Regions from separate parts of the Serratia aquatilis genome, predicted to be linked through region 1. Evidence: predicted binding sites of a transcription regulator. Region 1 holds the regulator's gene; each other region holds the start of a gene.
The links. Region 1 encodes PurR, which represses purine synthesis genes. Its sites were predicted from a motif close to CANGCAAACGTTTGCNTG; they were not measured.

Region 2: the regulator PurR is predicted to act here: its motif matches at 1,843-1,860, upstream of aroL (shikimate kinase AroL).
Region 3: the regulator PurR is predicted to act here: its motif matches at 3,535-3,552, upstream of glyA (serine hydroxymethyltransferase).
Region 4: the regulator PurR is predicted to act here: its motif matches at 4,438-4,455, upstream of pyrD (quinone-dependent dihydroorotate dehydrogenase).

What each region holds. Positions count from the first base shown of each region.
Region 1 covers NZ_CP173186.1:2,729,496-2,737,034, reverse strand. The annotation lists gene cfa (cyclopropane fatty acyl phospholipid synthase) at 1-731, opposite strand, end outside; gene punC (purine nucleoside transporter PunC) at 1,084-2,259, opposite strand; gene punR (DNA-binding transcriptional activator PunR) at 2,383-3,327, shown strand; gene purR (HTH-type transcriptional repressor PurR) at 3,324-4,349, opposite strand; gene SAQUA_RS12285 (YnhF family membrane protein) at 4,671-4,760, shown strand; gene sodB (superoxide dismutase [Fe]) at 4,825-5,403, opposite strand; gene SAQUA_RS12275 (C40 family peptidase) at 5,617-6,432, opposite strand; gene SAQUA_RS12270 (Grx4 family monothiol glutaredoxin) at 6,846-7,190, shown strand; gene rnt (ribonuclease T) at 7,288-7,539, opposite strand, start outside.
Region 2 covers NZ_CP173186.1:4,048,708-4,056,246, forward strand. The annotation lists gene SAQUA_RS18275 (IclR family transcriptional regulator) at 140-913, opposite strand; gene aroL (shikimate kinase AroL) at 1,290-1,814, opposite strand; gene SAQUA_RS18285 (GNAT family N-acetyltransferase) at 1,939-2,454, opposite strand; gene SAQUA_RS18290 (class I SAM-dependent methyltransferase) at 3,002-3,772, opposite strand; gene SAQUA_RS18295 (helix-turn-helix transcriptional regulator) at 4,156-4,941, shown strand; gene SAQUA_RS18300 (ABC transporter ATP-binding protein) at 5,071-5,325, opposite strand; gene SAQUA_RS18305 (VOC family protein) at 5,644-6,027, opposite strand; gene SAQUA_RS18310 (DUF333 domain-containing protein) at 6,208-6,477, opposite strand; gene pagP (lipid IV(A) palmitoyltransferase PagP) at 6,544-7,170, opposite strand.
Region 3 covers NZ_CP173186.1:1,525,075-1,532,613, forward strand. The annotation lists gene SAQUA_RS06920 (NAD(P)-binding protein) at 1-848, shown strand, start outside; gene SAQUA_RS06925 (cytochrome c) at 845-2,029, shown strand; gene hmpA (NO-inducible flavohemoprotein) at 2,124-3,314, opposite strand; gene glyA (serine hydroxymethyltransferase) at 3,784-5,037, shown strand; gene SAQUA_RS06940 (3-phenylpropionate MFS transporter) at 5,253-6,398, shown strand; gene csiE (stationary phase inducible protein CsiE) at 6,395-7,539, opposite strand, start outside.
Region 4 covers NZ_CP173186.1:3,241,745-3,249,283, reverse strand. The annotation lists gene pepN (aminopeptidase N) at 1-1,587, shown strand, start outside; gene ssuB (aliphatic sulfonates ABC transporter ATP-binding protein) at 1,620-2,387, opposite strand; gene ssuC (aliphatic sulfonate ABC transporter permease SsuC) at 2,384-3,178, opposite strand; partial or broken gene SAQUA_RS14800 (LLM class flavin-dependent oxidoreductase) at 3,190-3,771, opposite strand; partial or broken gene SAQUA_RS14795 (NAD(P)H-dependent oxidoreductase) at 3,866-4,234, opposite strand; gene pyrD (quinone-dependent dihydroorotate dehydrogenase) at 4,553-5,563, shown strand; gene SAQUA_RS14785 (cell division protein ZapC) at 5,721-6,269, shown strand; gene SAQUA_RS14780 (YcbX family protein) at 6,280-7,383, opposite strand; gene rlmKL (bifunctional 23S rRNA (guanine(2069)-N(7))-methyltransferase RlmK/23S rRNA (guanine(2445)-N(2))-methyltransferase RlmL) at 7,487-7,539, shown strand, end outside.

The DNA.
Region 1 (7,539 bases):
TTGGGGCCGACATGTTCGAACATACCAACTGAAACAATACGGTCAAATTGTTGATTGAGCTCGCGGTAATCCTGCAGCAGTATTTCCACATCCAATCCCGCGCAACGCGCCTGTGCCAGTTTCTGTTGCTCTGCGGAAATTGTCACGCCGACCATGGAAACACCGTAGTGCTTGGCAGCAAAGGCGGAGAGGCCCCCCCAGCCGCAGCCAATATCTAGCACTTTCATGCCCGGACGAAGATCCAGCTTTTCGCAGATCATTCGCAACTTGGCTTCCTGCGCTTCTTCCAAGGTGGTAGCATCTTTCCAATAGCCACAGGAATATTGCATATAACGATCAAGCATTAAGGTAAAAAGGTCGTTGCCAAGATCATAATGCTCCTTACCAACAATCCAGGCGCGTTTCTTGGACTGCAGATTGGTCAGGCGAGCGATAGCTATGTTAAATATATCTTTCAGGTGGTGTGGGAGTTTATTTTCAAGCCCGGCGGTAAGAACGCGCTGAAAGAAGATATCCAACCTTTCACACTCCCACCAACCATCCATATAACTTTCACCGAGCCCCAATGAGCCCTGCTGCAATACACGCTTGAAAAAATTTGGATTGTAAACCTGAATATCGAAAGGGCGTGAACCATTGATTTCAATATCGGCCATACTGAGCATTTCATGCACTATGCGGTACCACTGGTTGTCCCGAATGCTCAGATCTTCTATACACGATGAACTCATAATTTCTCCATCACCTTCTTCTGACTTATGAACCAGTAAAAAAAGCCTAGGCGATTTTTACAGGCGCATACATATACCAACGGCAAACTTCACCGTGGCGTCTGATATTCGACTTTAAACAGAGGAAATTTAAGAGACTCCCTACGCAACAGCGCGGGCAAATTATTCCTTAAAAAAGTGTGATTCCATTCGCGTACACAACAGTTACTTGTGATAAAAGCTTATAAGAAATGCTATCTTATAAGGTCTTTTCGAGTATAGGCTTGCCGAGGAACAGACTCAATAGCAAATATCGCTCGGCAAACATTTTCACTAAGTTATTATTTAAAATGATAATTATGAAAGCTTCCGCCTAACAGCCTGTTTTTTTATTCAAGCGCTCTCCGCGTTGAATTATATACCCAAAAGCGGCAAAAATTACGGTAGCAACCATCACACTTACCGTGGCCAACAGCGGTTGATCGATGAAGGCTGAAACCAACAGACTGGCAATAAAACACCCTCCCAGTTGTAACGTATTCTGCAATGCTGCCGCTTTGCCACTGCTCTCCGGGAATGGCATCAAGGCGTTTGAGACCAGAATCGGGTAACTGGCACCGTTAACTAATGCCATAAAGCAAAACGGGATCAACAGCGTGGTCAATGTCGGTTTGCTCAAGGTGGCGATCAGAAAGAGCGCAACCATGCTGAACCCATAGGCTAACAGAAGCCATGGCAGTAAGGTTTTGCCAGAAATGCGACTTAGCGCACTTCGGCAACTGTATCCTCCTAGCAAGAACGCCAAAGTTTGTGGCACATAACTCAAACCAATGTCATTTGGGCTATAACCCATATTACCGAGAATGAAGGGGGAGCCGGTCAACCAGGCAAAAAAACCGGCGGAACAGGCAGCAAAGACCATGACATTGCCACTGAATATTGGGGATTTCAAAATCTGCAAAAAACTTAGCCCTGGCTTTTTGTCGGACGAAGGCACAAGCCTAGTGTCTTTAAGTAATAAAGTTGGAATGATCAGTAATGCCGTTATGCCGAGCAGCACGGCGAAGATAGCCCTCCATCCCATATGATTGAGCAGCCATGCGCCGAGCAGCGGAGCCAAGGCAGGGGAAAGGGCAACCAGTGGCATAATGGAAGCAAAGACACGATTTGCCTTACCCTCGCGGTAGCGATCAACCACGATCGCCTGCCAGGTTACGGCCGCAGAGCAGACCCCAATGGCCTGCAGAAAACGCAGAGCCCACAGTTGTGCACCATTTTGCACCCACAGCATGCCCAGGCAGCCAACAGCGAACAGTGTCAGACCGATCAACAACACCGGTTTTCTGCCCAACCGATCGGACAGTGGTCCCCAAAGCAGTTGGGCAAAAGCAAAACCGGCAAGGAAAATACTCAAACTGGCGCTGATAGCACCGGCGGAAATTTGTAAATCCTGTTGCATGGCGCCGAAGGCTGGCAGATACATATCGGTAGCCAGATAACCCAGCATACTCAGACCAGCCAGGTAAAACATAAATCCAAAGTTTCGCATGTCTTTCTCGTTAAATTTTTGTTGTCGCAGGTTTTTTAGCGCCGGCAAGTGTACTCGGCTGGATCTCTGCTTGTGAAACGGTAATATTTGCAAGGTGCTGTTAAAAAAATTGAAGGCAAAATTATGTGGTCTGAATATTCACTCGATGTGGTAGACGCCGTTGCTCGTACCGGGAGTTTCAGTGCAGCAGCGCAAGAACTTCATCGAGTTCCTTCTGCAGTAAGCTACACGGTGCGGCAGTTGGAACAATGGCTGGCCGTGCCACTGTTTGAGCGGCGCCATCGCGATGTGGCACTGACTCCCGCCGGAGCCCTTTTTATCAAGGAAGCACGGATTGTTATCAAAAAAATGCTTGATACTCGGCGACAGTGCCAGCAAGTTGCTAATGGTTGGCGTGGGCAGTTAAGGATTGCGGTCGATCTTATTGTCAAACCACGGCGTAGTCGTCAATTAATCATCGATTTTTATCGTCATTTCCCTGATGTGGAGTTAATTGTCCAGCCAGAAGTGTTCAACGGCGTGTGGGATGCCCTGGTTGACGGGCGCGCTGAGATGGCCATTGGTGCAACAAGTGCTGTGCCGGTAGGTGGCGGTTTCGCTTTCCGCGACATGGGGTTTATGGACTGGTTGTGTGTAGTAAATGCAACCCATCCTTTGGCTCGTCTAGAAGGACGACTGAGAAACGATCAGCTACGGCCATATCCTTCACTCTTGCTAGAGGATACGTCACGAAATTTGCCGAAGCGTGTAACCTGGGCACTGGATAACCAGCGGCGTCTCACCGTGCCGGATTGGGTGTCTGCTGTGGATTGTCTGCGTAATGGGCTGTGCGTAGGAATGGCACCTGCGCATCGAGTCCTGCCATTGGTACAAAGCGGTGAACTGGTTGTTCTGCAACTGCTCGAGCCATTTCCTCCCAGTGCCTGTTGTCTCACGTGGCAGCAAAATGCGCAGTCACCCGTAATGGCTTGGCTAATAGATTATCTGGGAGACAGTGAAACACTCAATCAGGAGTGGTTGAGCGAAAAAATACCGGGTAACCCAGAGGCTCCCGGTAATAACGGTTAGCGGCGATAATCGATGAAAGGTCCATCGGCTACCGAACGGCGTTCAATAAGTTTTGGATGTACTTCAATAACCTGAGATTCTTCGCGTTTACTGATGATGCGATCCAGTAGCATAGTAAAGGCCATCTCTCCCAGACGCTCTTTAGGCTGATGGATGGTAGTTAACGCAGGGGTAAAATAGCGTGCGTTGCGGACGTTATCGTAGCCGATCACTGAGATATCTTGCGGTACGCGAAGCCCCAATTCGTCTGCAGCGCAGATAGCCCCCATTGCCATGATGTCACCACCGCAAAAGATGGCAGTAGGACGATGTTTCTGCGACAGGATTTTGTGCATCGCTTTGTAACCGGATTCAGGTTCAAAATCGCCTTGAACGATCCATTCTTCACGGATGTCGATATTGGCTTCCTGCATTGCTTTCAAGAAGCCTTGATGGCGCCCACCCCCGGTATTACGCGCGAGCTGGCCTGGAATGGCACCGATATCGCGATGACCGCGTTCAATCAGGTAACGCCCTGCCAGATAGCCTCCCTCAAACGCATTATCGATAATGGTATCGGTGAAATCACCACGAGCTGCGCCCCAGTCCATCACTACCATGGGAATATTGCGGTAATCCTCCAACATGCCTAACAGCTTTTCCGGATATTCCGAGCACATGACCAGCAGACCATCGACACGCTTTTGCGCCAACATCGCCAGATAGGCCTGTTGTTTATCAAGGTTATTATGTGAGTTGCACAAGATCAGCGTATAACCTTTACTATAACAACTGTTTTCAACAGCTTCGATCACCTCTGCAAAATAGGGCGCTTCACTTGATGTTGCAAGCAGACCGATCGATTTGGTGTGGTTGACTTTCAGGCTACGGGCAACGGCGCTGGGTGAATAGTGAAGTTCCTTAATTGCTGCCCAAACGGCCGCTTTTGTTTCTTCGGCGACGAAACGCGTTTTATTGATGACGTGCGAAACGGTGGTGGTTGAAACGCCAGCGCGTTTGGCCACATCTTTAATCGTTGCCATGTAAAAAATAACTCCTGAACCTACATGTTACGGCATGTAAGTATGATGTTAATCGTTTGCCTGCGTAGAACTTTCCCCAGATAAGCGAAAACTGAGTTTTTAGTGCTGAAGTCGTAAGCCGCTTTAACAGGAGGGGCATTTTGGTACGCAGTAGTGAATTGCGGATTTTGTCGCATAATGAAGAAAAGTGGAAGAGCTAATCGGTATTATAAGTCGGGAAATGATAACAAGATTTTAATCACGAACTGTGTGAAAATGATTTGACGCATTAATCGTGTGGCTTTTATGCTTGAGAACACTAATCTGAGAGGGAATTACGATATGGATACGAATTTAAAAATGTCATTGCTCACCACGGTCAGCGCACTGGCAGTGATTATTGTTTTTGGCTTTATCGCGGCATTGAACTGATTTATAACAACAAAATGAAAGGCGCAGCATGCTGCGCCTTATTATTTGGGTCATCCACCTGCCATTAAGACAGGTTTTGTTCCACGAATGCCCAGTTAACCAGTGCCCAGAAGTTCTCCAGGTACTTTGGCCGCGCATTGCGGTAGTCGATATAATAAGCATGTTCCCAAACATCAACGGTCAAAACAGGCTTGTCTTCACCGGTGAGTGGGGTAGCTGCGTTTGAAGTACTGACGATTGCCAGCGAGCCATCAGGTTTCTTCACCAGCCAGGTCCAGCCAGCACCGAAGTTTTTCACTGCGGCATCGGTGAATTGCTCTTTGAAGGCGGCGAAAGAACCGAAGGATTTAGTAATTGCTTCAGCTACCACGCCAGTTGGCTCATTGCCGCCCTGCGGTGACAAGCAGTGCCAATAGAAGGTGTGGTTCCATACCTGTGCTGCGTTATTGAACACGCCGCCGGTAGAGGTTTTGACGATATCGACCAGAGACTTGCCTTCGAACTCGCTGCCTTTCACCAGATTGTTCAGGTTAACCACATAGGTGTTATGGTGCTTGCCATAATGGTATTCCAGCGTTTCTGCAGAAATGTGCGGCTCAAGAGCATTTTTCTCATACGGTAATGCAGGTAATTCAAACGACATTGCTTTCTCCTTTTTATACAGCACTTCTCTTCCGAAACCGTCAGCCGAGTGGCTGAGGGAGGAAAACTGAGTTGTTATAGTTATTTTGTGGTTATCAATCTTAGCAACTTTCTGGGTGAAAAAAAGAGCCAAAGCGTGCCAATTGCCTGATTGCTTAAAGTGTGGGCAGGGACAGGATGTTCGGCTGAGTGGTAAACTCAGCCGTGGCAATGGTCAACGAATGGTTTTGGGCGTCACTACACGGCGGGCACCAATATAGTGGTTCTGCCAGTAGTCGTTATCCAATTGGCTGATGCGGATTTCCTCGCCAGTGCGGGGAGACTGGATAAATTTGCCGTTTCCAAGATAAACACCAACATGATCGGCAGTGCCGCGGTTGTTGATACGAAAGAAGACCAAATCTCCCTTTTCCAGTTCACTGCGTTTAACCGGTGCAGCATCCCGCAGGTGATACATCTCGTTAGCGGTGCGCGGCATTTTGATTTTTACCACGTCTTTATAAGCGTAATAAATCAGACCACTGCAATCAAACCCGGTAACGGGGGAGGTGCCGCCCCAACGGTATGGCTTGCCCATTTGGTGCATCAGTTTTGCCATTGCAGTCTGCTTGGCACGTTGATAGCGTTTTTTGTGGGCAGGGGACAGCTTCAATGATTTTTCACGTCCGACCATTTTCGCGGTTGCCATCTCGTCTACGCGATGACGGCCATAACCCTTTTTGTAGCCCTTTTTCGGTGGAGTGACTTTAACCTTTGCGGTACGGGTTGATTTGTTTTTTGATTTTACATTGGCTTTCTTCTTGCCTTCTTTCACTGCCAATTGCGTTGTATTTGCCGTTTTGCGTGAGGGGGTAATCTTCACCTTCTTGCTGACTTTATCCACTTTCTTTCTTTTGCGATCATTAGGACTTGCTTCACTGGCGTGGCCCTTGACCTGCTTGGTAGAAGCATGTGCCTGTGGCGCAGCATGCGCCAGATTCAAGAATAGCAGTGTGAAAAATAGTACAAAAAGAGTAATAATTAACCGCATGTTGATGTTACCAACCTTGGCCCCGAAACAGATATTGAATGAATAACAGTATTCCTGAAATTCGTCATATAAAACAGCGCTTAACTCATAAATAGTAATCCATATTGTGAGAAAACGTTAATGACATTATTTTTTGACTTAAAATTAGTCAACTGCTTAGTGGTAAATCATCAATGGTGTCACTCTTGCTTATTATTCATCGTTCTGTAATCACCAGAATATAATAGTGAAATGGTCGGATTAATAATGTTATTCTGGATCCATGTTTTAACCGCAACGGTGTGTTTCACGCAACGTTCCGGCAACAAGAAAATACCCCTGCAAAAGATGGTGTTTTCTTGCCCCCCGACCTGCCGCTACAATAGACCCTATGATGCATGTTGTAGCCACTATGTGGCTTGAGGAAGTAATGAATGACGACAATTGAAAAAATTCAGCAGCAGATTTCGACCAACCCAATCTTGCTGTATATGAAAGGTTCGCCGAAATTGCCAAACTGTGGTTTCTCTGCTCAGGCTGTACAGGCGCTTTCAGCTTGCGGCGAGCGTTTTGCCTATGTTGATATTTTGCAAAACCCTGACATTCGTGCAGAGTTACCAAAGTACGCCAATTGGCCAACCTTCCCACAATTGTGGGTAGATGGTGAACTGGTTGGCGGTTGCGATATCATCATGGAAATGTATCAACGTGGTGAGTTGCAGCCGTTGATCAAAGAAACTGCCGAAAAGTATAAAGAACAGCAAGATCAGCAGCCTTAATGGCGAAAAGCTTCCTTATAACATCGGGCGGTACCCTTGCAGGTACCGCCCGATTTGTTTTTATCCCAGCAAGTTGCAGGTGTGTGATCCGCTTAGGTCAGTCCGTGTGGTTGCCAGCTAGCGGCCATCCACCAAGGCGTTTCCACCGGTTTACCAACTCACAGAACAATTGGGCAGTCTGCTCAGTATCGTAAAGCGCTGAATGAGCCTGACTGCTGTCGAAGGGGAGTCCAGCGGCAAGACAAGCTTTTGCCAACACCGTTTGCCCCAAAACTAATCCACTCAGTGCTGCTGTATCAAAAGTCGCGAAAGGATGGAACGGATTGCGCTTAAGACCAGCACGTTCCGA
Region 2 (7,539 bases), 1.3 Mb from region 1:
ATTGAGTTCCATTATTTGGAACTCATTATCGAGTTAATTGCCTTTCAGCCATTCGGACATAATTAATTACCGACAATCGATGCCGTAACTAACCTGCCATAGAATCGTCTTATCGATTAAGTCATGGATATACGGTGGGCTATTGGATCTGCTGCCAATAGTCATCACCGAGTTTTTGCGCCAATTGGCGGGAAACCGCCATCAATGCCTCAAGCACCTGAGGTGAATAAGGTTGCTCCTCAGCCTGAGAGGGAAAAGACAGACATAACCCCACCGTCTCACTGCGGTGTTTATTGGTAACAGAAGTTGCCAGTGAACTGATACCTGGCAATGTTTCATTGCGAGCCAATGACCAGCCTTGTTGCCTGATCTGAGTCAATTTTTGCAGCAATTCTTCTAGCGTTTGCGGGGAGTTTTCTGCCCTCACACAATAGCCATCGGCAAAACGCGCACACACCTGCTGATCGCTTTCACGCGCCATTATCGCCCGGCCTACGGAGGTTTCCGCTGCGGCGGAGCTCGCACCCACCGGAGTCACCACCTGCAAAAAATGGCGCCCGGGGAAAGTCCGCATCACCCAGTTTTCTTGCCCTTCCAGAACCGAAATATACCCGGTACAAAAGGTGAGTTGGTTTAGCTGCACCATCGCTTCTGCCGCACTTTCTACCAATGGTGTTGAAAGGTAGTGGCTGGCAACCATCAGCAACAGATGCCCAATATGATACTGACGGCTTTGCGCATCGCGCTTCAGCAACCCCTGGCTTTCCATCGTCTGTAATAAACGCGATACCGTGCTTTTCGGCAACCCAAGATATTCAACCACCTCGGTAAAGGAAATACCGGGTTGCCCCTGGGTTATCTGCCGTTGAGAAAATAACTTTAATACCGCCGTAGCATTTTCTAATGTGGTCATTATGCACCTTGTTCCATTATATGGAACTTAGTTCTGAATCTATATTTTGGAAATTAAGATTTGAACAACTTATCGTCAAGCGGTTTGTTTTATAATTGCGAAGGTAAATTAAAGAGAATAATGCTATGACAGTGGACATATTACGCACATCATGAAGCCGTTAGACTCTCACTCTAGAATATGAACGCATGTAACGCTATATATCAGCAGAAAATGCTATTTATTATAATACGATTGAGGGACAAGATTGAATATATAGTCAAATTACCTAAATTTACAGGCAGGCTGCCACCAAACGATCAATCTGTTTGGCTGCATGAATGACAGGAATGAACCGCAGGTATAGTGGGCACAACAGGTTATGCCCCAAGGAAATTTACTTTACTGCCGCTGGCTGGAGTACAGCCAGGATCTGCTCAACGACCTGCTGCGGATTGGCACTGCCATCGATGACATGATGTGCAGCATTTTGATATAACGCTTCACGCGTGGTAAGCACTTCCATGATCTCTTCGGCGATAGGCCGCCCGGTCAGAGTAGGCCGCTGCCCCTCCTCAGGAACCTCTTCCAAGCGCTGAGCCAGGATGCTGGCAGGCGCACGCAGGTAAATCACCGTGCCGTGCTCCCGCATGAAATGCCGGTTTTCTTCAGCCAGGATCGCCCCGCCACCGGTGGCAACCACGGTTGACGGCGCAGTTACCGCTTGCAAAGCTACCGTTTCGCGCCGCCGAAACCCCTGCCAACCTTCCTGCGCAACGATTTCCGCCACGCTCATTTGCACGGTTTGCTGCATAAACAGGTCGGTATCAATAAACTGATAACCTAATGCCTGCGCTAATGCGCTGCCTATGGTGGTTTTACCTGCTCCGCGAGCGCCTACCATAAAAATGGTTTGTGTCATTACCGGTTGTCCCTTATGCGATGACTTGAATGCATTGGTTTGCCTGCCGTGAGTGCGGGCAGCCGGAGCAGGCACTCACGCTGCTGCTGCTGCATCATACAGTCCTCTGCATGTATTTCAATATTTACAACAGTGTAAATTCCATTACACAGCGGCTACCCGCAGCAAGACCCTGTTTAATTTCTTCTGCAAGTAAACCCTGTAGTTGCGCATCCAACTGATGGGCAGATAGCCTGCGGAATCCCAAACGTTGGTAATAAGGTGCATTCCAAGGTACGTTGACAAAAGTGGTCAACGTCAGCCGAGGCGCGCCCTGTTGCCTGGCCAGTGACATAACTTCGGCAATGAGTTTTTTACCAACCCCTTGCCGCTGCCAGTTGGCCGCTACCGACAATTCTGCAATATGCCAGCCGTGCAACAATGATTGAACAGCAATAAAACCCGCAACCTGTCCGTCGGCGTCAACCATCAGCCATTCTCGCTGCTGCGCAATAAAATCAGCATGCTGCTGTGGGCTCATCCCCTCATCGTCGGCAATAAATTGCAGCTCCGCCAGTTGCAGAAACAGTTGCCCTGCAGAGCGTTCAACCTCGATCAACTGCTGAATATCAGACTGTTGCGCTAAACGTAAACTAAGCATGACTAGCCGGTGTCCCAGAATTGAACGCGAGCGCCTATTTAAACAGATTTTACCGGTAGCAGAAACCAACAAGGCTGCTCCCTTCGGTATCCAACCCACGCTTGTCACTGGGTAACGATTTTAAGCTGTCTGTTATTGCTACTTCGTTGGTTGAGCCGATCACGGCAAGCCGCTGATTGTGCCTTGGTCATCATGTAAAGGGCGTGCATTTGTCGCCATGGCTTTACTTCCGCTAATACGAATATCCATCAGCAGAGGAACAAATTTCGGGCTAGGGAAAATTTTGGCATCCTTTTTACCGAATGCAGGGCTATCGGCATTCGGTAAACGTCGTCAGTATCAGGTCGCCGCCTTCCTGATGATTTAAAACCAGCCCGGAACCGCCCCCTCCGCAGCATACGAAGATAGTGGCAATGCAGAGGCAAAAAGGAGACAAAGCGGTTTGATTCTCATGGTGTCATCTCACAGTGAGTAAAGGTAAGCGCTAAAAGCCTATTAACCTCCGATGACACCCAGATGACAAAGCCGCTTATAACCCCTCTGCTATTTATGCCTTAACCGCCACAAGCATCATAATGTCACTGGTAAAGGAGCCATCAGCCTGAATGGCAAAGTGCTGGCTAACCTCTTCAGCCACACCTTGCTGTAATGCGCGGATAGCGGTGACAAAATGCTCCGGTGTTCGCATACGCGCCACCCAACTGCTGAATTCCAGATCCAGACGGTCAGTCGTGGCTTCCTGTATCAGCAACCCTGACTCAGTGAACATACTCAGCCACTCTCCCGGCGCATAATTCCTTACGTGCGAGGTATCCCGCAAGACCTCGACAGTTTGCAGATAGATATCCAATAACGGATGCCCGGGCGAAACCACGTCCATAAAGATGGCCCTGCCCCCCGGTTTCAGCACACGTTTCACCTCGCGCAGTGCCCGGCCAACGTCATGCCAGTGGTGTGCCGAATAGCGGCTGATCACCACCTCAAAACTGGCATCGCCGAACGGTAGTAATTCCGCGACGCCTTGCTGTACCTGAATATTCGCCAACCCCTTTTCCCGCGCAGCATTGCTCACAACATCCAGCATTTGTGCCGAGAGATCGTACGCAACCACCTGAGCCACATTAGGGGCTGCGGTAAAACTGGCATGCCCCGCCCCACACCCCAGATCCAGCAATCGGGCAGAGGAACTTCCCGCAAGCAGCTCAGCCAGACGTTGCAGATCTCTCCCTTGCGCATGAACTGTGCTGCTCAAATAGGCATTGGCCTGTTCGCCAAACTGGCGTTCAACTGCATTTTTGTGGCTGTCGCTGACACTCATAATCACTCCCTTTTTTTATCTGGCTTGCGCCTGCGCCGGATGGCCTGTAGGACTATAATCAAACTACTAAACGGGTACAATATGAGCAGTTATCCTAGGCTGTGCCCCTTAATTGTACGCGAGTACCGCTGGAAGTCATTTGTACGCAGAACAAGGCGTGAGCCGTGAGGTTTGGTGGACCAAATAAGCGGCGAATAACGCAGCAATGCGTACAAATGGCCCCAGCCCTTCGGGTCGCGCCCCACAAGCCCATCCTCTGCGTTGTCGGGCTTGAACAGAGGGCCACTCTGCCCTTCGCCCTCCGCCTTGATAATGGGCTTTTGGGTCTGCGACGGCACCACGGACATTTAAGGGGCACAGCCTTGTATCAAAAGGTACCACCTATGGAATCGGATGCTTTATCCAGCCAGAAAGCCCTTGGGGCCTTTTTGCGTGCTCACCGCGAACGCGTCACGCCAGACATGCTCGGCTTGCCTACCGCCGTACGTCGCCGTACCAGTGGGTTACGCCGGGAAGAACTTGCGCAAATCAGCGGTATCAGCGCAACCTGGTATACCTGGATCGAACAGGGGCGCGAGGTTTCCATTTCCCCCTATACGTTGGCCCGCATTGCCAAAGCACTGCGTTTAAGCCATGCCGAGCGTCACTACCTGTTTACTCTGGCGCGTATTAGTGACCCTGAGCAGCAAAAACCACAGGAAACGATCGATCCAGCCGTGCTGGACAGCGTGCATCAAGTTGCGGTGCCCTGCTATTTACTCGACCTCACCTGGAACATGATTGCCTGGAATCCGCAGGCAGAAGTGCTGTTCTGCGACTGGCTAAAACGGGCAAAAACACCGAACCTGCTGCACTTCATGTTCTTTCACCCACAGGCCAAAGTGCTGGTCAGAAACTGGGAAGATCGCGCGCGGCGGTTAGTGGCAGAGTTCCGTGCCGAAACCAGCCATCATCAGGGCACCGAAGAAATACGTGCTTTGGTTCGTAATATGACGCACAACAGTGAAGCCTTTCGTCATTGGTGGAAACAACAGGACGTTCTGGCACGTGAAGGTGGTGAACGTATGTTCAGCCATCCACAACAGGGGGAGCTTTCTTATCGGCAAGTGACATTCTATCCGGCAGAGCAAAGCGGATTGAAACTGGTAATGTTAATACCTTTACCGTGACGGGAAACCTCTTCAGAACATTCTGGCGCAAATGCTGGCAGACGTCCTCCTTTCGCGGCTTCGCTTATTCCGGGGAGGATGGGATACCTCCCCTCAATCATGCGCCTACGGCAAAGTGTTGGAATAGAGCTAGGGGGTTTCGCTATTATTTATCTTGGCTAACGCCAAGCGATAGGCCTTTACCTTCTGGCGTTTCTTAAACCAAGTTACGGCAGAAACAACAAAAATTGTGCCGGACATGGCTAGTACCCCGATAGGCTGGCCGTAAAACAACATCAATACGAAGTAAACTGCCGAAACAATTGCCACCCATTTAGCCGAATTCCCTACGGCATTCTTCTCAAGGGCTAAACGGCGAATAGACTCTTCCTCACTGATCCCCATACTCACTCCTTGTTAGCTATTCAGTCCATTATATACTCGTCATACTTCAAGTTGCATGGGTGTTAGCTGCGACCAATCGCACCAGTCACATAGTGGGTTATGCTCCTGGCGACTCTCGGTCTTGCCGCGTTACTTGGCCCAATTATGGGCCTCGCCCCTGCGGGGCCAGCGCAAGCGCTGTTCAAAAACGCATTGCGTTTTTGTCATGCAACTCGAATTATTTAGAGTATAAGTGGAAATATTGTGCAGCTTTCAATCACATTTACAGTGAAGAAACGTAAATTAAAATTCGTTTCTTCTCCACACTATATGGTGTCGTCAGGCGGTGATTTCGATGGCGTTACCGTCGGGATCAAGAATAATCGCCTCATAAAAGCCGTCCCCCGTCCAGCGAGGCGCAGCTTGCAGAACACCATCAAGCTGTGCTTGCTTCGCCAAGGAATCCACTTGCGCTTCGCTACCCAGTGAGAGTGCAATGTGCGCCCAACCGATCCGTTCCTGCCGCTCTGCTCCCGGCAGCAAACTAGGAACACTCATGATTTCCAGCGTTGGTCCAGAAGCCAGTTGAATAAAGCGGGAGACAAAACCGGGACGGTTCTTGCTGACATAGGTTTCTCCCGCCACACCATTGAAATAGCGCAGCCAGAAGTTAACTTGCGCCTCAATATCCTGTGTCCATAAAGCAACGTGGGCTATTTTCATCATCAATCTCCATTGTCTACTGGCATATACAGCAGGTTTCATAGCTAAAGGTAACCTGCTGTTCAAGCGGAGGAGCCACTATGGGCAAAAATCAGATATACCCAAGTTACTTCAAGTTGCAGGTGGGCGGCAACTGAACAGCAAATCTGTCGATCCAGGGGGATGTGGGGGCCTCTGGTGCTATTTTTTCGCGGGGTGGTCGCGGCGGAAAAGTTCCCAACTGTCAATTTCCTGCCCGTCTGCCATGGTACAGGTAGAATACTGCCCTTGAGAATTTTGCTTCGCGGTCAGCTTGCCACCCGACTTAGTGCAATAAACATCGGCAGGATTCGCCATGCCTATATTCTTATCCACCCGTGGCGGTAATGGCGCATCATTGTTGGTTTTGCTAACGCACCCTTGCAGCAAGGTTGTGCCAACAAACAGGGAAAGCATCAGGAGTTTTTTCATTGATATCGACTCTTCAGTAAAATTAGACGGTGTCGCTTGGTTGTGCTCCCGTAAAAATGCCGTGTATCACGAAAAACTCCTTTCATTCCATGAGGAACTCGTGTGCTGCCAGCGCAGCCAAGCGAAGAATACGTTACCATTATTGTAGGTACCAGGAATATAGGTAGCCTGGAAAGTCAATTGCTTATAGCCGATCGACGCTAACGGCAGCGGTGCAGGGATAGGAATGTATTTCCAGTTATCACGAGCGGTAACGCTAAGAGTGAACCCTATGCCCAGACGAAAATCCTTATTGTCGCTCGGGCGCAAAATTTTCTCGTAAGCATAGCCGCCGATGGGTTCCCACTTATTGAACGAATCTTTGAAAGCCATCGCATAGATGGCATGCCAGTTACCGTCGCCATCAAAACGGGAGATACCGTAGCCTGCCCCCCACGGACGCTCATTGTAGTTATCGAGCTTTTCCTGATCGTAAGTCCAGCGGTTGTGCCAGGTGATGGCGGGCAGATAAAACTCCTTGTTTGGGGAGTTATTCCAGGTTTCCGCCACATTGCCTTTGAAGCGCCCCCACAGGCCAGGATCTTCGGCATGTACAACCTGGCTACTTTCTCTACCCGCCTCAGCATGTAAAGGCAGTGCAGGAAATATCAACGCCAGTGAACATACCAAAAGGATCCTTATAAAACCCATCATAAACTCCTGTAAAAATGCAGCCGGGGATTCTTAACGATCGCCCTATCCAAATCAAGTTGTATCTTATTTGGTCAATGCTTTTACCCGCACATTTGGGATTTTTCCAACCGGGCAACGCCCGTTCATTGCCTGCAAGTGCACCAACATCCTGCCTGCGCGCTTCAAAGCATTGAACTTGGATTTAACCGTGGTCATTTAATACGACAAAAAATACAGGCAGCAAACAGCGGGAAGCAATGAGGCCAATCTAGGCTGTGTCCCTTAATTGCACGCGAGCGCCGCTGGCGGTCATTTGCGCACAGGGCAAGGCGAGAGCCGCGAGGTTTGGTGGACCAAATAAGCGGCGAACAACGCCGCAATGCGCGCAAA
Region 3 (7,539 bases), 1.2 Mb from region 1:
CTGGCAAAGATATGAACGACATTATTCTGGCCAGATTTGATTACAGCCAGCTTGACCGCCCTGAATCGCCAGTGAAACTTCGGCTGAACAGCACCGGTCTACATGTGGCGAATGTAGGGGATAAAGCGGAAGTTGCCTATATCATCGGGGAAAAGATAGTGAAAGTCCGTGCCGGGCAGGTAGTGATGGCCGGCTACAACATGATGATCCCCTATCTGGTACCGGAAATGTCGCATGAGCAGCAGCAAGCGTTGAAGCAGAACGTGAAAGCCCCACTGGTCTACAGCAAAGTGGTGATCGGCAACTGGCAGCCGTTCATCAAGCTCGGGGTACACGAAGTCTATTCTCCGACCGCGCCTTATAGCCGCGTGAAGCTGGATTACCCGGTGAGTATGGGGGGCTATCAGCATCCGCATGATCCGAATCAGCCGATTGGGCTGCATATGGTTTATGTTCCCACGCTGCCGGGGAGTGCTCTGAGCCCGCGTGAACAGTCACGCAAAGGACGCGCATTACTGCTGGGTACCCCATTTGACGTGCATGAACAGATGATCCGTGAACAGTTGCAAGGCATGTTGGGGGCTGCTGGCTTCGACCATCAACGGGATATTCAGGCGATCACCGTTAATCGCTGGTCACATGGCTATTCCTACTTCCTCAACGGCATGTTTGATGATGAAGATGAAGCCAAAAAGATCATCGAAACGGCGCGGCAACCAATCGGTAGGATTGCCATTGCCAACTCAGACTCAGACTGGAGCCCTTATGCTAACTCGGCGATTGACCAGGCTTGGCGCGCGGTAAACGAACTGGCTTACGGCAGGGTTTCTGCCAAGGAGGGCGTATGAGCTTACGCCCACTGTATCTGATGCTGTTGCTGGTAGCTGGTTCGGCGCATGCTATGTCTGCCGGGGAATATGTTGCCAAAGCGGGTGACTGCACCGCTTGCCATACTGCACCGGGAGGTGCGGAACTGGCCGGGGGCCTGAAGTTCCCCACTCCGTTGGGTAATATTTACGCCACCAATATCACGCCGGATAAACAGCAGGGAATTGGTGACTATAGCTTTGAAGAATTTGACCGCGCCATGCGTCAGGGCATTGCCAAGGACGGGCATCGTCTCTATCCCGCCATGCCTTACACCGCGTATGCCAAAATGAGCGAGCAGGATATGCGCGCTCTTTATGAATATCTGATGCACGAAGTTGCGCCGCAAAACACCGCCAATCGCGAAAGCGATATCAGTTGGCCGCTCTCCATGCGCTGGCCTCTGGCAGTATGGAACCAGCTCTTCCATGATGAACAGCCTTATCAATCAGACAGCGGGCAGAGTACCGAATGGAACCGAGGCGCGTACCTGGTGCAAGGGCCTGGTCATTGCGGGAGTTGCCATACGCCACGCGGTTGGGCAATGCAGGAGAAGGGTATGGACGGTAATACATCGGCTTTTCTCAGCGGTGCCGAGTTGGATGGCTGGTATGCATCAAACCTGCGTGGGCTTGCGCAGGGGGAAGTGGTTGCCTTGTTGAAGAAAGGCCGTAGTCAGCATGCGGCAGTGGCCGGGCCGATGGGCGAAGTCGTGACGCACAGCACTCAATATCTCAGCGATGCCGATCTGAACAGCATTGCACTTTACCTGCATAGCCTGACGAAAAAAACGCCGCAACTGCAGGCAGTATCAGCGATACCCGAAGCCATAATGGCCTCTGGTAAACAGACTTATGCCATGTATTGCTCTACCTGCCACGGTAATAAAGGTGAGGGGGTCGATCATGTTATTCCCGCATTGGCGGGGAATACCAGCGTCACGGCAGATAATCCGCTGACCGCATTGCGGGTAGTGCTGGAGGGAGCACATACACCGATCACTCAGCAAGCAGCAGCAACCGTTATGCCGGGCTATGGCTGGGCACTCAGCGATCAGAAAGCAGCCGATCTGATGAGCTATTTACGTGGCAGTTGGGGAAATCAGGCTACGCAGGTGACTGCTGAACAGGTGAAAGCAGCCCGGGCGCTGAAACAGCATTAACGCTTTAGGAAGCTATGCTGACGGGTGCCCATCTCAACAAAAAAGAGGGGCTCCCTATGCATTACAATTTGCCGCTTTCCCGGTCTTTCGATCTTTACAGCACTTTATGTGGGCCAAAACATTCGTAATGGATGTGTTCGGCTGCTACCCCTAACGCCAGCAACTGTTTACCTACCGACTGCATAAAGGGTACCGGGCCACACATGTAGTAATGCATCAGCGGGTTGTTCAGTGTGCTGCGCATGCTGCTGAGGTCCATCAGGCCAAGGCTGTCATAGTCGTGGCCTTTTACGTCATCAGCGTTCGGTTCACGATACCAGACGTGGCTGCGCAGGGCAGGCATACGCTCGGCGATAGCGGAAACTTCGTCGGCAAAGGCGTGTACTGCGCCGTTCTCAGCCGCATGAAGCCAATGAATTTCTGCCTGATGCTGATTTTCATGCAGAGTGTTAAGCATCCCCAACATCGGCGTCTGGCCCACGCCAGCCGAAATCAATGCCACCGGAGTGGTAGCTTCCACCTGTAGAAAGAAATCACCATGTGGTGGGGCGAGCTGAATAACATCGCCTTCTTTAGCGGTTTGATGCAGGAAGTTGGAAACCGTACCTTGCTCCTCACGTTTTACGGCAATGCGATAGTATTCCCCATTAGGTGAGGTAGTGAGTGAGTATTGACGGATCTCCTGATGCTCCAGATTACTGTCGTTAATGTAGACTGCCAGATACTGGCCCGGTTTATAGTTGGCGACCCTGCCACCATCTACTGGGGCTAATACAAAGCTGGATATCACCTCGCTCTGCGGCTGTTTTTTCACGATGCGGAATGCACGCAAATCGCGCCAACCACCATTATCTTGTTCACTTTCCTGATAAATCTGACCTTCACGTTGGATAAACACGTTTGCCAGCACTCCGTAGGCTTTTCCCCAAGCATCCAGTACCTGCTGGCCCGGGCTGAACATTTCATCCAGCGTTGCCAGCAGGTGGTGGCCAACAATCTGATACTGCTCGGGCTGGATATTGAAGCTGGCGTGCTTCTGTGCAATACGTTCTACCGCAGGGAGCAGGGCGGCCAGATTTTCCAGATTACTGGCATAGGCGCAGATGGCATCAAACAACGCTTGACGCTGATCGCCGTTGCGCTGGTTGCTCATATTGAAAATATCTTTCAATTCAGGGTTATGGGCAAACATACGTTCGTAGAAATGGGCGGTCAGTTTTGGGCCTGTTTCGGCCAGTAGAGGGATGGTGGATTTTACGGTTGCTATGGTTTGACTATCCAGCATGGTGGGGCTCCTTTGAGGGGACATATTATGTCGCTTAATAAGGCGTATTTTAAATGCATCTTATAGGGTTGTTTTAAACCTGTAAATATTCTTGCTTTTGTTACGGGTCTGTCAATCGACGGCTGTACCTGTTGAACATGAATAAACCGCATTACCACTATGAGTAAATGTCCGTTGCAACAATAGGGGTAAAAAGCCAGTAAAAGCCTTGTGCCACCTAGAGCCAATCGTTTGCGTAAAAACCTCTGTCAAGACCTATCTTCGATGGGGGGAAACGGTTTACACTGTTACCCAGAGCCCCAAAGGGTGATTTTATACCCGTCGTCTTTCAAGCAGCAGCGTTGTTACCTACACTCGCTCCCCCCTGTCACTTGGCTTTAGTCAGTTCAAGGGACGAATGAGTTGGGAACCTGGTTGCAGCTGGAAATCCATGGGTACAGTGAGCCGATTTAAGTCAGGAGATGCCGGGATGTTAAAGCGTGAAATGAACATTGCTGATTATGATGCCGAACTGTGGCATGCAATGGAGCAGGAAGTCGTGCGTCAAGAAGAGCACATTGAGCTGATTGCGTCTGAGAACTATACCAGCCCACGTGTAATGCAGGCTCAGGGTTCCCAACTGACCAATAAATACGCAGAAGGCTATCCGGGCAAACGTTATTATGGCGGTTGCGAGTATGTGGATATCGTTGAGCAACTGGCTATCGATCGTGCCAAGGAACTATTTGGTGCCGATTATGCTAACGTGCAGCCACACTCTGGCTCCCAGGCCAACTTTGCCGTTTATACCGCCTTGCTGCAGCCGGGTGACACTATTCTGGGGATGAACCTGGCACATGGTGGTCACTTGACGCATGGCTCTCCGGTAAACCTGTCGGGCAAGCTGTATAACGTGGTGCCTTACGGTATTAATGAGTCTGGGCAGATTGACTATGACGATCTGGCTAAACAGGCGCAAACCCACAAGCCTAAAATGATCATCGGTGGTTTCTCTGCTTTCTCCGGTCTGGTTGACTGGGCAAAAATGCGTGAAATTGCCGACAGCATTGGTGCTTACCTGTTCGTTGATATGGCGCACGTTGCTGGCCTTATTGCCGCAGGCGTTTATCCTAACCCGCTTCCCCATGCGCATATCGTAACCACCACCACTCACAAGACTCTGGCTGGCCCACGTGGCGGCCTGATCCTGGCCAAGGGCGGTGATGAAGATCTGTACAAGAAACTGAATTCTGCCGTATTCCCTGGTGGCCAGGGTGGCCCGCTGATGCACGTGATCGCCGGTAAAGCGGTAGCACTGAAAGAAGCGATGGAGCCAGAGTTCAAGATTTACCAGCAACAAGTAGCCAACAACGCTAAAGCGATGGTAGACGTGTTCCTGGCGCGTGGTTTCAAAGTGGTTTCTGGCGGTACTCATAACCATCTGTTCTTGCTGGATCTGGTGGATAAAAACCTGACCGGTAAAGAAGCGGATGCGGCGTTGGGGCGTGCCAACATCACCGTCAACAAGAACAGCGTGCCAAACGATCCGAAGAGCCCATTTGTGACCTCTGGCATTCGTATTGGTACTCCAGCAGTGACTCGCCGTGGCTTCAATGAGGCAGATGTGCGTGAACTGGCGGGCTGGATCTGTGACGTGCTGGATAACATCAACGACGAAGCGACTATCGAACGCACCAAGAAAAAAGTGTTGGATATTTGCGCTCGCCTACCTGTCTACGCGTAATACCTTCTTTTTGTACACTCCAAACCCGCTGCGGCGGGTTTTTTGATCGTACAGTAACTGGGGTATATATCTTAGTTGCACGTGACTGCATTCCTAGCAACTAAGATATACAGCCTAAACTGTGAACTGCTTTACACTCCCGCGCTTTAAGCTTGAATGAAGATTGCTGCCTGGTGTGAGCTCTGTCAAAGTATTGCCCTTATTCTGGAGGGAACATGGTTCTGCAATCAACGCGTTGGCTGGCTCTCAGTTATTTCACCTACTTTTTTTCGTTTGGTATCTACCTGCCGTTTTGGAGCGTCTGGCTGAAAGGTGAGGGGATTGCCCCTGAAACTATCGGTATTTTGCTCGGTGCAGGCTTGGTGATGCGCTTCCTGGGGAGCCTGATGATTGCACCTCGCGTCAAGGATCCCTCGCATTTAATCACCGCACTGCGCCTCTTGGCGCTACTCTCGTTGGCCTTTGCTATTGGGTTCTTTTTCGGTAACGGCTGGGCCTGGTTAATGCTGGTGATTGCCGGTTTCAACCTGTTCTTTTCCCCGTTAGTGCCGTTGACCGACGCCTTAGCATCCACCTGGCAACGCCAAATTACTCTGGATTATGGCCGGGTACGGCTATGGGGGTCGCTTGCTTTTGTGATTGGCTCGGCGTTGACCGGGAAGCTGGTTTCCGTTTGGGGCCATAATGCAATCTTGTTCAGCCTGTTGGCCAGTCTATTGGTGATGCTTCTTGGGATGCTGCTGAAACCCAGTGTGATGCCCCAAGGGCAGGCTAGTGTGCAGAATATCTCCAGCCGTTCCTGGCGTGAACTGCTCAGCGAGGGACCGGTCTGGCGCTTTTTGCTCTGCGTTACACTATTGCAAGGGGCGCACGCCGGGTATTACAGCTTTGCTTCTATTTATTGGCAGGAAGCGGGCTACTCTGCGTCAACCATTGGCTATCTGTGGTCACTGGGCGTAGTGGCCGAAGTGATTATCTTTGCCAGCAGCAATTTTCTGTTCCGCCGATGGAACGCCCGTAACTTGCTGTTACTGTCTGCCGTATGCGGCCTGTTGCGCTGGGGGCTGATGGCCTCTTCGACCGAGATCGGCATGTTGCTGTTAGTGCAGGTGCTGCACTGTGGCACCTTCACCGTTTGTCATCTGGCAGCGATGCGTTTTATCGCGGCGCGGCAGGGGGCTGAAGTGATCCGTCTGCAGGCTGTCTATTCTGCCCTGGCAATGGGCGGCGGGATTGCAGTGATGACCGTGTTGGCCGGTTTCCTGTTCGAACACTTGCAGGGTGGGGTATTCTGGGTAATGGCAGCAGTGGTGATACCTGTGCTGTTTGTTCTGCCACCCGCAGCCACCTCTCGCCGCTAATGGCTTTCCAACAGCGTACGCAGCATCTTGCGCTGTTGGCGCTTCAAGGGTAACTCAGCGAGTATCAGCGGCGGCTGTTGCCCGAATGGCGGCGATGCATAGGGGCTGATGACCAAGGCGATGCCGGATGGTGCACCAGCTTGCTGATAGTCACTTAATGGCAGATATTTAATATTGAGCGGTAATAGTGTGAGCTCCCGAAGTTGGTATTCTACATTTGCTTCCAACTGAGGATTATCCCACGTGAGTAACAGGATCTGTTTTTCCTGCAATGCGTTGTCTTGCATTAGCCAGGCACCGAAACTGATCGCCACCAATCCCACTTCTTCGCGCGAAAAACGGATTTGATACTCATGCTCAAAGGGAGCTAATGCCTTCTGTGTGGTTCGCATTAGGCGCGGATATTTGCGCACCACCTCTTCCAACAGTGAATTGTCTATACCGATATTAAAGTGGCAGCGCTCTACAGCGGGGGCCAGATGGGCAAACAGTTGATTGATCAACTCTTCCTGACTGCTGAAGCTCATCCCACAGATCTGCTGAAAACAGGCTACCGTTTGCTCAATAGCGCTCATCAGGCGCCGATCTTCTGGAGAACCACTGGTTTGATAGCTATGGTTTTTTAACAGGGTAAGCATTAGGGTCAGAAAGTCGCTTTCGTCGTTATTCGCAGGTAAGTCAAACAATTGGTTCAGCGTTTGCTGCAGTTTGGCCGCTACCTGTTGTTCCGGTTTACGCCGTAGCCACTGACGTTGCGTCTGATCAAAACAGGTATGGTGTTGATACCGGCTGGTCCAAACGTAGTAACACAGATAATGCAGCAAAAATTGCCGGTCACGTGGCTCAAAGTGGCGGTTAAGCTGTTGTTCACAATCGTTGATGCACAATTCAAGCGCTGAAATCTGTTGGTGCGTGAGTGATAAGGCTTGTTGATATTGCGGGGCAAAATGTTGTTCAACAAACGTTGGGCTACAGCGCAAAGTGCGGCGTAGCCACTGGAACAGGCAGAGCCGCTGGTTAAGCACACTGCCTTGAATTTGCAAGCTATCTGCGGAACTGCCGCCGATTTCCAAATGGTAGAACTGCTGGATCTCACTGGCAACCTCGGCTATATCTTGCAGGGTCACCGATTGCCCAACGC
Region 4 (7,539 bases), 510 kb from region 1:
AATGTGCGGGTTATGCGCGGTGCCCAGTTTGCAGAAGATGCCAGCCCGATGGCCCACGCTATTCGGCCTGATAAAGTTATTGAAATGAATAACTTCTATACCCTGACAGTTTATGAGAAGGGTTCCGAAGTGATACGCATGATGCATACATTGCTGGGAGAACAACAGTTCCAGGCGGGGATGCAGCTCTATTTCGAACGTCACGACGGCAGCGCGGCAACCTGCGATGATTTCGTTCAGGCGATGGAAGATGCTTCCAACGTCGATCTGTCGTTGTTCCGTCGCTGGTATAGCCAGTCAGGTACGCCGCTGTTGACGGTGCGCGATGACTACAGCGCCGAGCGTCAACAGTATCGTTTACATGTCAGCCAGAAAACGGAACCAACGGCAGATCAGCAAGAAAAGCTGCCATTGCATATTCCGTTGGATATCGAACTTTATGACAGCGAAGGCAACGTGATTGCCTTGCAGAAAGACGGTTCGCCAGTGAATAACGTTCTCAACATTACCGCTGCGGAACAGACGTTTGTATTTGATGGTGTCGCACATAAGCCAGTGCCTTCGTTACTGCGCGAGTTTTCGGCGCCTGTGAAGCTGGATTACCCGTACAGCGATCAACAACTGACGTTCCTGATGCAGCATGCGCGTAATGAGTTTGCCCGTTGGGATGCGGCACAAAGCCTGCTGGCAATCTATATCAAACTGAATGTTGCGAAATATCAACAGAAACAGCCGCTGACGTTGCCGCTTCACGTAGCCGATGCTTTCCGCGCCGTGCTGCTGGATGAAAAACTGGATCCTGCTTTGGCAGCCCAGATCCTAACATTGCCATCTGAAACTGAAATAGCCGAGTTGTTCGCTACCATAGATCCGCAAGCGATCGCTGCGGTGCACGAGTCGATAACCCGTTGTTTGGCCGAAGAGATGGCTGACGAATGGTTGGCGGTATATCACGCTAATAAAACAGATGGTTATCGTGTTGAGCACGGTGATATTGCCAAACGCTCATTACGCAATGTCTGCCTCCACTATTTGGCGTTTGGTGAGGTTACAGCGGCTGACGCGTTGGTGGCAAAACAGTTCCACCAGGCGGATAACATGACCGACTCATTGGCCGCATTGGCTTCGGCTGTCGCGGCACAATTGCCTTGCCGTGATAAATTGATGAAAGAGTTTGATGAGCGCTGGCATCAGGATGGTCTGGTGATGGATAAATGGTTTATATTGCAAGCCACCAGCCCGGCTGCGGAAGTGCTTGATAATGTGCGCGCTTTGCTGAAACACCGTTCATTCAGTCTCAGTAACCCAAATCGCACCCGTTCACTGATTGGCGCTTTTGCCTCTGCCAACCCGGCGGCCTTCCATGCGGCAGACGGCAGTGGCTATCAGTTCCTGGCGGAGATCCTCAGCGATCTTAACCAACGTAATCCGCAAGTGGCCGCTCGCCTGATTGAACCACTGATCCGGCTGAAACGTTATGATGCTTCGCGCCAAGCGTTGATGCGCCAGGCGCTGGAGCAGTTGAAGGGGTTGGAAAACTTGTCGGGCGATTTGTTCGAGAAGATCACCAAGGCGTTAGACGCGTAACACCAAGGGGACGGCATTGCCGTCCCCGTCTCCTAATTTGCCGCCCGGTTGGAAATATTTATGGCTTGCGGCGGAGATAATACCCTTTCCAGCACTTCAGCTTCCAATTCTGCCAGCTTCGCGGATCCTTTGCGCCGTGGTCGCGGCACATCGATGGTCAGATCCAACCCGATTCGGCCTTCTTCAATCAACAGGACCCTATCGGCCAAGGCGATAGCCTCACTGACATCGTGTGTCACCAGCAGCACGGTAAAACCCTGTTGTTGCCATAGAGTTTCGAGCAGCCCTTGCATTTCAATGCGGGTTAATGCGTCTAATGCCCCCAGCGGTTCATCCAACAATAATAGCCGTGGGCGGTGGATCAGCGCACGAGCCAGAGCAACACGCTGCTTCTGCCCGCCTGATAATGCCGCTGGCCATTCGTTGGCGCGGTCCGCCAACCCGACAGTGGTTAACGCAAGCTTTGCTTCATCACGCCAGTTACCGCGTAAGCCAAGCCCGACATTATCAATAACTTTTTTCCAGGGCAGCAAGCGTGCGTCCTGAAACATGAGACGCGTATCGTCCTTAGCATGACTCAGCGGTGCGTTGCCGCTCAGTAATTTCCCTTCACTGGCGGTTTCCAACCCGGCGAGAAGACGCAGCAGGGTACTTTTTCCGCAGCCGCCGACTACTGCCACGAATTGACCAGCGGTGATCCTCAATTCCAGATTGTCTAGAACGGTACGCTGACCATAACGTTTGGCAATAGACTCTAAGGTGATGGGGGTTCCTTGCGGAAGGCGAGTCGGAACTGTCATGGTGCTTCTCCAGATTTTAATTGATAAGCCGGATGCCAGCGTAACCAGATACGCTCGAGTAATTGGGCACTGGTGTCAGCCAGTTTGCCGAGCAGGGCATACAAAACAATGGCAACCACGACCACATCGGTTTGCAGGAATTCGCGTGCATTCATCGCCAGATAACCAATCCCCGAGTTGGCCGAAATGGTTTCGGCAACGATCAGCGTCAACCACATAAACCCGAGAGAAAAACGTACGCCGACCATGATAGAAGGCAGCGCCCCAGGCAAAACGACTTGCGTAAACAGGCTAAAGCCCCTCAAACCGTAACTCCGGGCCATTTCTAACAGGCCACGATCGATATTTTTGATGCCGTGATAGGTGTTGAGATAAATAGGGAATAGAGTACCAAGAGCAACCAGAAAGATTTTTGCCGATTCATCAATGCCAAACCACAGGATCACCAGCGGGATCAGTGCCAGATGAGGAATATTGCGGATCATCTGAACCGAACTATCGAGTAATGTCTCTCCCCAATGGGACAAACCGGTGATAAGGCCCAAGCCCAATCCGATGTTGCCACCGATACTGAAGCCAATCAGTGCGCGCCAACTGCTGATGGTCAGGTGTTGCCACAGTTCGCCACTCTTGGTCAGCGCCCAAAAGGCGCCAACTACCGCGCTGGGAGCTGGTAGGATGCGGTTTGATAACCAGCCAGCCTCAACCGCAAGTTGCCAGAAAATCACCAGTGCTACTGGCAATGCCCAAGGGGCGGTCTGCTGAAGAACGTTTCGCGCACTGATTGTCATGATTATTCTCCTTAGCTTTGCGACACTTTTTGCGGAACATAAATATTGGCGATCGCTTCACCCTGCGGCTTGATCGCGCGCCGTTGTGTGGGGATCTCTGCAGTGGCCAGATCAATATGGGGGAACAGTAACTCCGCTTCGCGGTAGGCTTCCTCAAGATGCGGATAGCCTGAGAGAACAAAAGTATCGATGCCCAGATCGGCGTATTCCCGGATACGCTCCGCCACAGTCGGCTCATCGCCCACCAATGCTGTGCCAGCACCACCACGTACTAAACCCACACCGGCCCACAGGTTGGGGCTGATTTCCAGATTATCTTTCTTCCCTCCGTGCAAGGCCGCCATGCGTTGCTGGCCAACAGAGTCGAAACGTGCAAAGGCTTGTTGCGCATCGGCTATGGTCTTTTCATCCAGATTAGCGATCAAACGATTGGCTGCTCGCCAGGCCTCTTCTGTGGTTTCACGCACAATGACGTGCAGGCGGATGCCGAAACGTACCTTCCTTCCTTTTGCTGCCGCTTTGGCACGAACTTCTGCGATTTTTTCTTTCACCTGGGCGGGGGTTTCTCCCCAGGTAAGGTAGAGTTCAACCTGCGCAGTGCCAGCATACCGATCGTGGCCAGTACCGCCGCGCTTAACCCACGAAGAAAAGAGAGGGACAGAAGCATGATGATTTCCTTTATGGTCTTTATGCGGTTTGACGGGTCAATAGCGTCAGTGGAGTTTTTAACAGCGATGGCTTGTGGCGGTTGAGTGCCAGATAGAAACCCTCCAACGCTTCTTCCAACCTGGCCGTAACTCTGTCAGAGAGCGTGGCCTGTTCTCCATCAAGGATAATTTGGCTGTCATCGGCGAATACGCCCTGCAGTACCTCTTGCGCCTTCAGCGCGGCTAATACCGGTTTTAGTGCATAATCCACGGCTAGCATGTGTCCGATGGAACCCCCGGTCGCCAATGGCAAAACCACTTTATGTTCCAGTGCACGCTCTGGTAGCAGATCGAGCAACGTTTTCAGGGCACCTGAAAAGGAGGCTTTGTAGACTGGCGTAGCGCTAACAGTGCTGCGGAGCGCGAGGGAATTCGTGGACTGCCAGCGAGAGAAATAATGCGCATTACCATTCCTTATAACTAAAAGTTATCAATGTTAAATTTATGTTTGCAAAGTGTTTTAAAGCTAACAGAAAAGAAGGGTGTTTTTTAAATCTCAATTTTTGATTTCGATATGCGTAAATGAGGAAAGGCAGGGGTTACAAGGGTTCAAAAGAAAACGATTGCGTTAAAAGCGCTTTTTTTGCCTTTAATCAATTCCAATTGGTGAGGGGATACCGGATAATATGCCCCCGGTTTGCAACTAACCGGGAAATCAGGAGAGTACATGTACTACCCCATCATCAGGAAGGCGTTGTTCCAGCTCGATCCCGAACGCGCGCATGAATTGACTTTCAGTCAACTCCGCCGTATTACCGGCACCCTATTAGAGTTTCTTATCCGTCAGTCTGTACCGAGCAAGCCGGTAAACTGCATGGGGCTCTCTTTTAAAAACCCGTTAGGTCTTGCTGCCGGGCTGGATAAAGATGGCGAATGCATCGATGCCTTTGGGGCCATGGGGTTTGGTTTTGTGGAGGTAGGAACCGTCACGCCGCGTCCACAGCCTGGGAATGATAAACCACGTTTATTCCGTATCGTTGAAGCCGAGGGTTTGATTAACCGTATGGGGTTTAATAACCATGGGGTGGATAACCTGGTTGAAAACGTCAAAAAATCCCACTTTGGTGGCATTCTCGGGATCAATATCGGCAAGAATAAAGATACCCCGGTAGAGCAGGGTAAAGACGATTACCTAATATGTATGGATAAAATTTATCCATATGCCGGATATATCGCGATTAATATCTCTTCGCCGAATACCCCAGGATTACGTTCCTTACAGTATGGCGAAGCGCTGGACGATCTGTTAGCTGCGATTAAAAATAAACAGGCTGAATTACACGCTCAACATCATAAATATGTGCCGGTTGCAGTAAAAATTGCGCCAGATCTTTCTGAAGAAGAGTTGATCCAAATAGCCGATAGTTTGATCCGCCATAATATCGATGGGGTCATTGCGACTAATACAACGCTCGATCGTAAACTGATCCAGGGGTTGAATTACTGCGATCAGGCTGGAGGATTGAGCGGTCGTCCAGTTCAGTCTCGGAGTACCGAAGTGATCCGCCGATTGTCACAGGAACTTCAGGGACGTTTACCCATTATCGGCGTTGGTGGGATCGATTCTCTCACAGCGGCACGGGAAAAAATGGATGCGGGAGCAACGCTGGTACAAATTTATTCCGGATTTATCTTCCACGGCCCACGTTTGATTAAAGATATCGTTACCCATATCTAATATTTTCCCTTCATTCCGGGCTGGGGGTTTATTTATGCTCCCAGCTCGTCTATATTTTGTTCGTTCACAGAATTAACTGAGTGTTTGGATGGCTTTTCTGGTGATAAAATCATCTTTTGGGTAATACAGCGTTGGCATGTGGTAAGAAGGATAAGAAATGAAGATAAAACCTGACGATAATTGGCGTTGGTATTTTGACGCTGAGCACGATCGGCTGATGCTCGATTTAGCCAATGGTATGATCTTCCGTTCGCGTTTTCCTGCAAAAATGTTGGCCCCCGATGCATTCAACCAGTGTGCTTTTTGCGTTGATGATGCAGCGCTTTATTTTGATTATGAAGAGCAGTGTAAGCAGATAAAACTCAGTTATGAACAGCGTGCTGAACTGGTATTAAATGCGCTGGTGGCTTTTCGCTTCCTGAAACCCCTGATGCCCAAGAGTTGGCATTTTGCTCAGCAACCCTATCCGCTACGGCCAAAAAATGGTGAGTTGGCCTCGGTGAAAGTGATGGCAAGTGGTGAGGATGCCTGTTTGCTGGTGGTGGAAGCGGGCGACAATGCCAGCCTGTGCCTGTTAGCGCAAAATCAGTTGGTGTTGGCCGGGCGTACCATGGTGCTGGGGGATGCAATAAAAGTGATGCACGATCGCCTGAAACCTTTTATCGCCGACGAATTGTCTGCCCCGGCTTACGACAGGGCAGTTTAACGAGGTGGCGTTACGCCAGCTTCAAATCGCTTTTAGGAATACAGCTGCAAGAGAGGATCGTGCCATTAGCCTCCACTGCGCTTTGTTTTAACGGTGCCACTTTGCCTTCCGTCAACGTCATCCTGCAACTGCCGCAAATACCTGCGCGGCAGGAGTAAGGGATTCGAATCCCCTGTTGTTCCAGCTGTTCCAACAATATCTGCTGGTTATTACCGGTAAACACATTCCCTTGATACTCAATAGTGACGCTGTCGGTATTGTCCTTAGGCGCTTTTAGGCTTTCGACGACGTTACCGGAGCCGTAGGGCCGCGGTGGTTTGCTCGAAAGAACCTCAACCTGATCGCCAACGCGGATGATACCGCTATTGCGCGCAATCATGTTTTGGCCGAAGTCGATATCGCCGTTATCGGCGGTTCGGAATCCTTGCAAGGTACTTAATGGCTCACCGCTTGGGTGCTTGCGGCCGCGATCGGTACTGACCGTGGTCAATACGCAGCGGCCACAGGGCTTAACCACATCAAACATTACATTACCGATGCGGATCACCTGCCAACCGTCTTCTGCCCAGGCAGGGGCACCTGTCACCACAATATTAGGCCGGAACTGTTCCAGCTTGATACTGCTTGGGCAGCGCTGTTGCAGATCTTGGAATGACGCTTCATTAATCAACAGATACGGATAACCATCGGCAAACGAGAGTGGGATCTCCGGATGTTTTGTGACTCTGCGTGTCAAAGTTGCCCCAACCCAGCGCAGTTGCACTGGCCGTTGGAAATAACCGCTGAGCCATTGGTTGATGGCCTGTGGCGCGATCAACGCGGTGAAATGGTTACCCCAAACTTCGGTTGGCTGGCCATCTGATGCGAAATCTTCGAAGCGGATAGTGGCACTTTCACCATCTGGAGCCGTCAGAAATAGGCCGTCTGCCAATAATGCGGGAGTAAACAGCACCATCTGCGGAAATTGACGCGCGGTAATAAAAGTACCGTCAGGCTCAGTAATCATGAAAGTGCGATCAAACGCCAGCCCATGAGAGGCAACCTGTGCGTGGGAAAGCTGCAAACCGCGCAAGGATTTGACCGGATGAACGTAGAGTCGGGAAAGCGTGAACACTGCAGCCTCCAAACGATAATGAAATAGAAAGGAGCAACTTTATGACAAGCGGTCTGGATTAGCTATAATGCGCAACGATTTTCTTTTTGGTGATAAGCACGATATGAACTCTCTGTTTGCCAGCACGGCGCGTGGACTGGAAGAACTGTTAAAAAG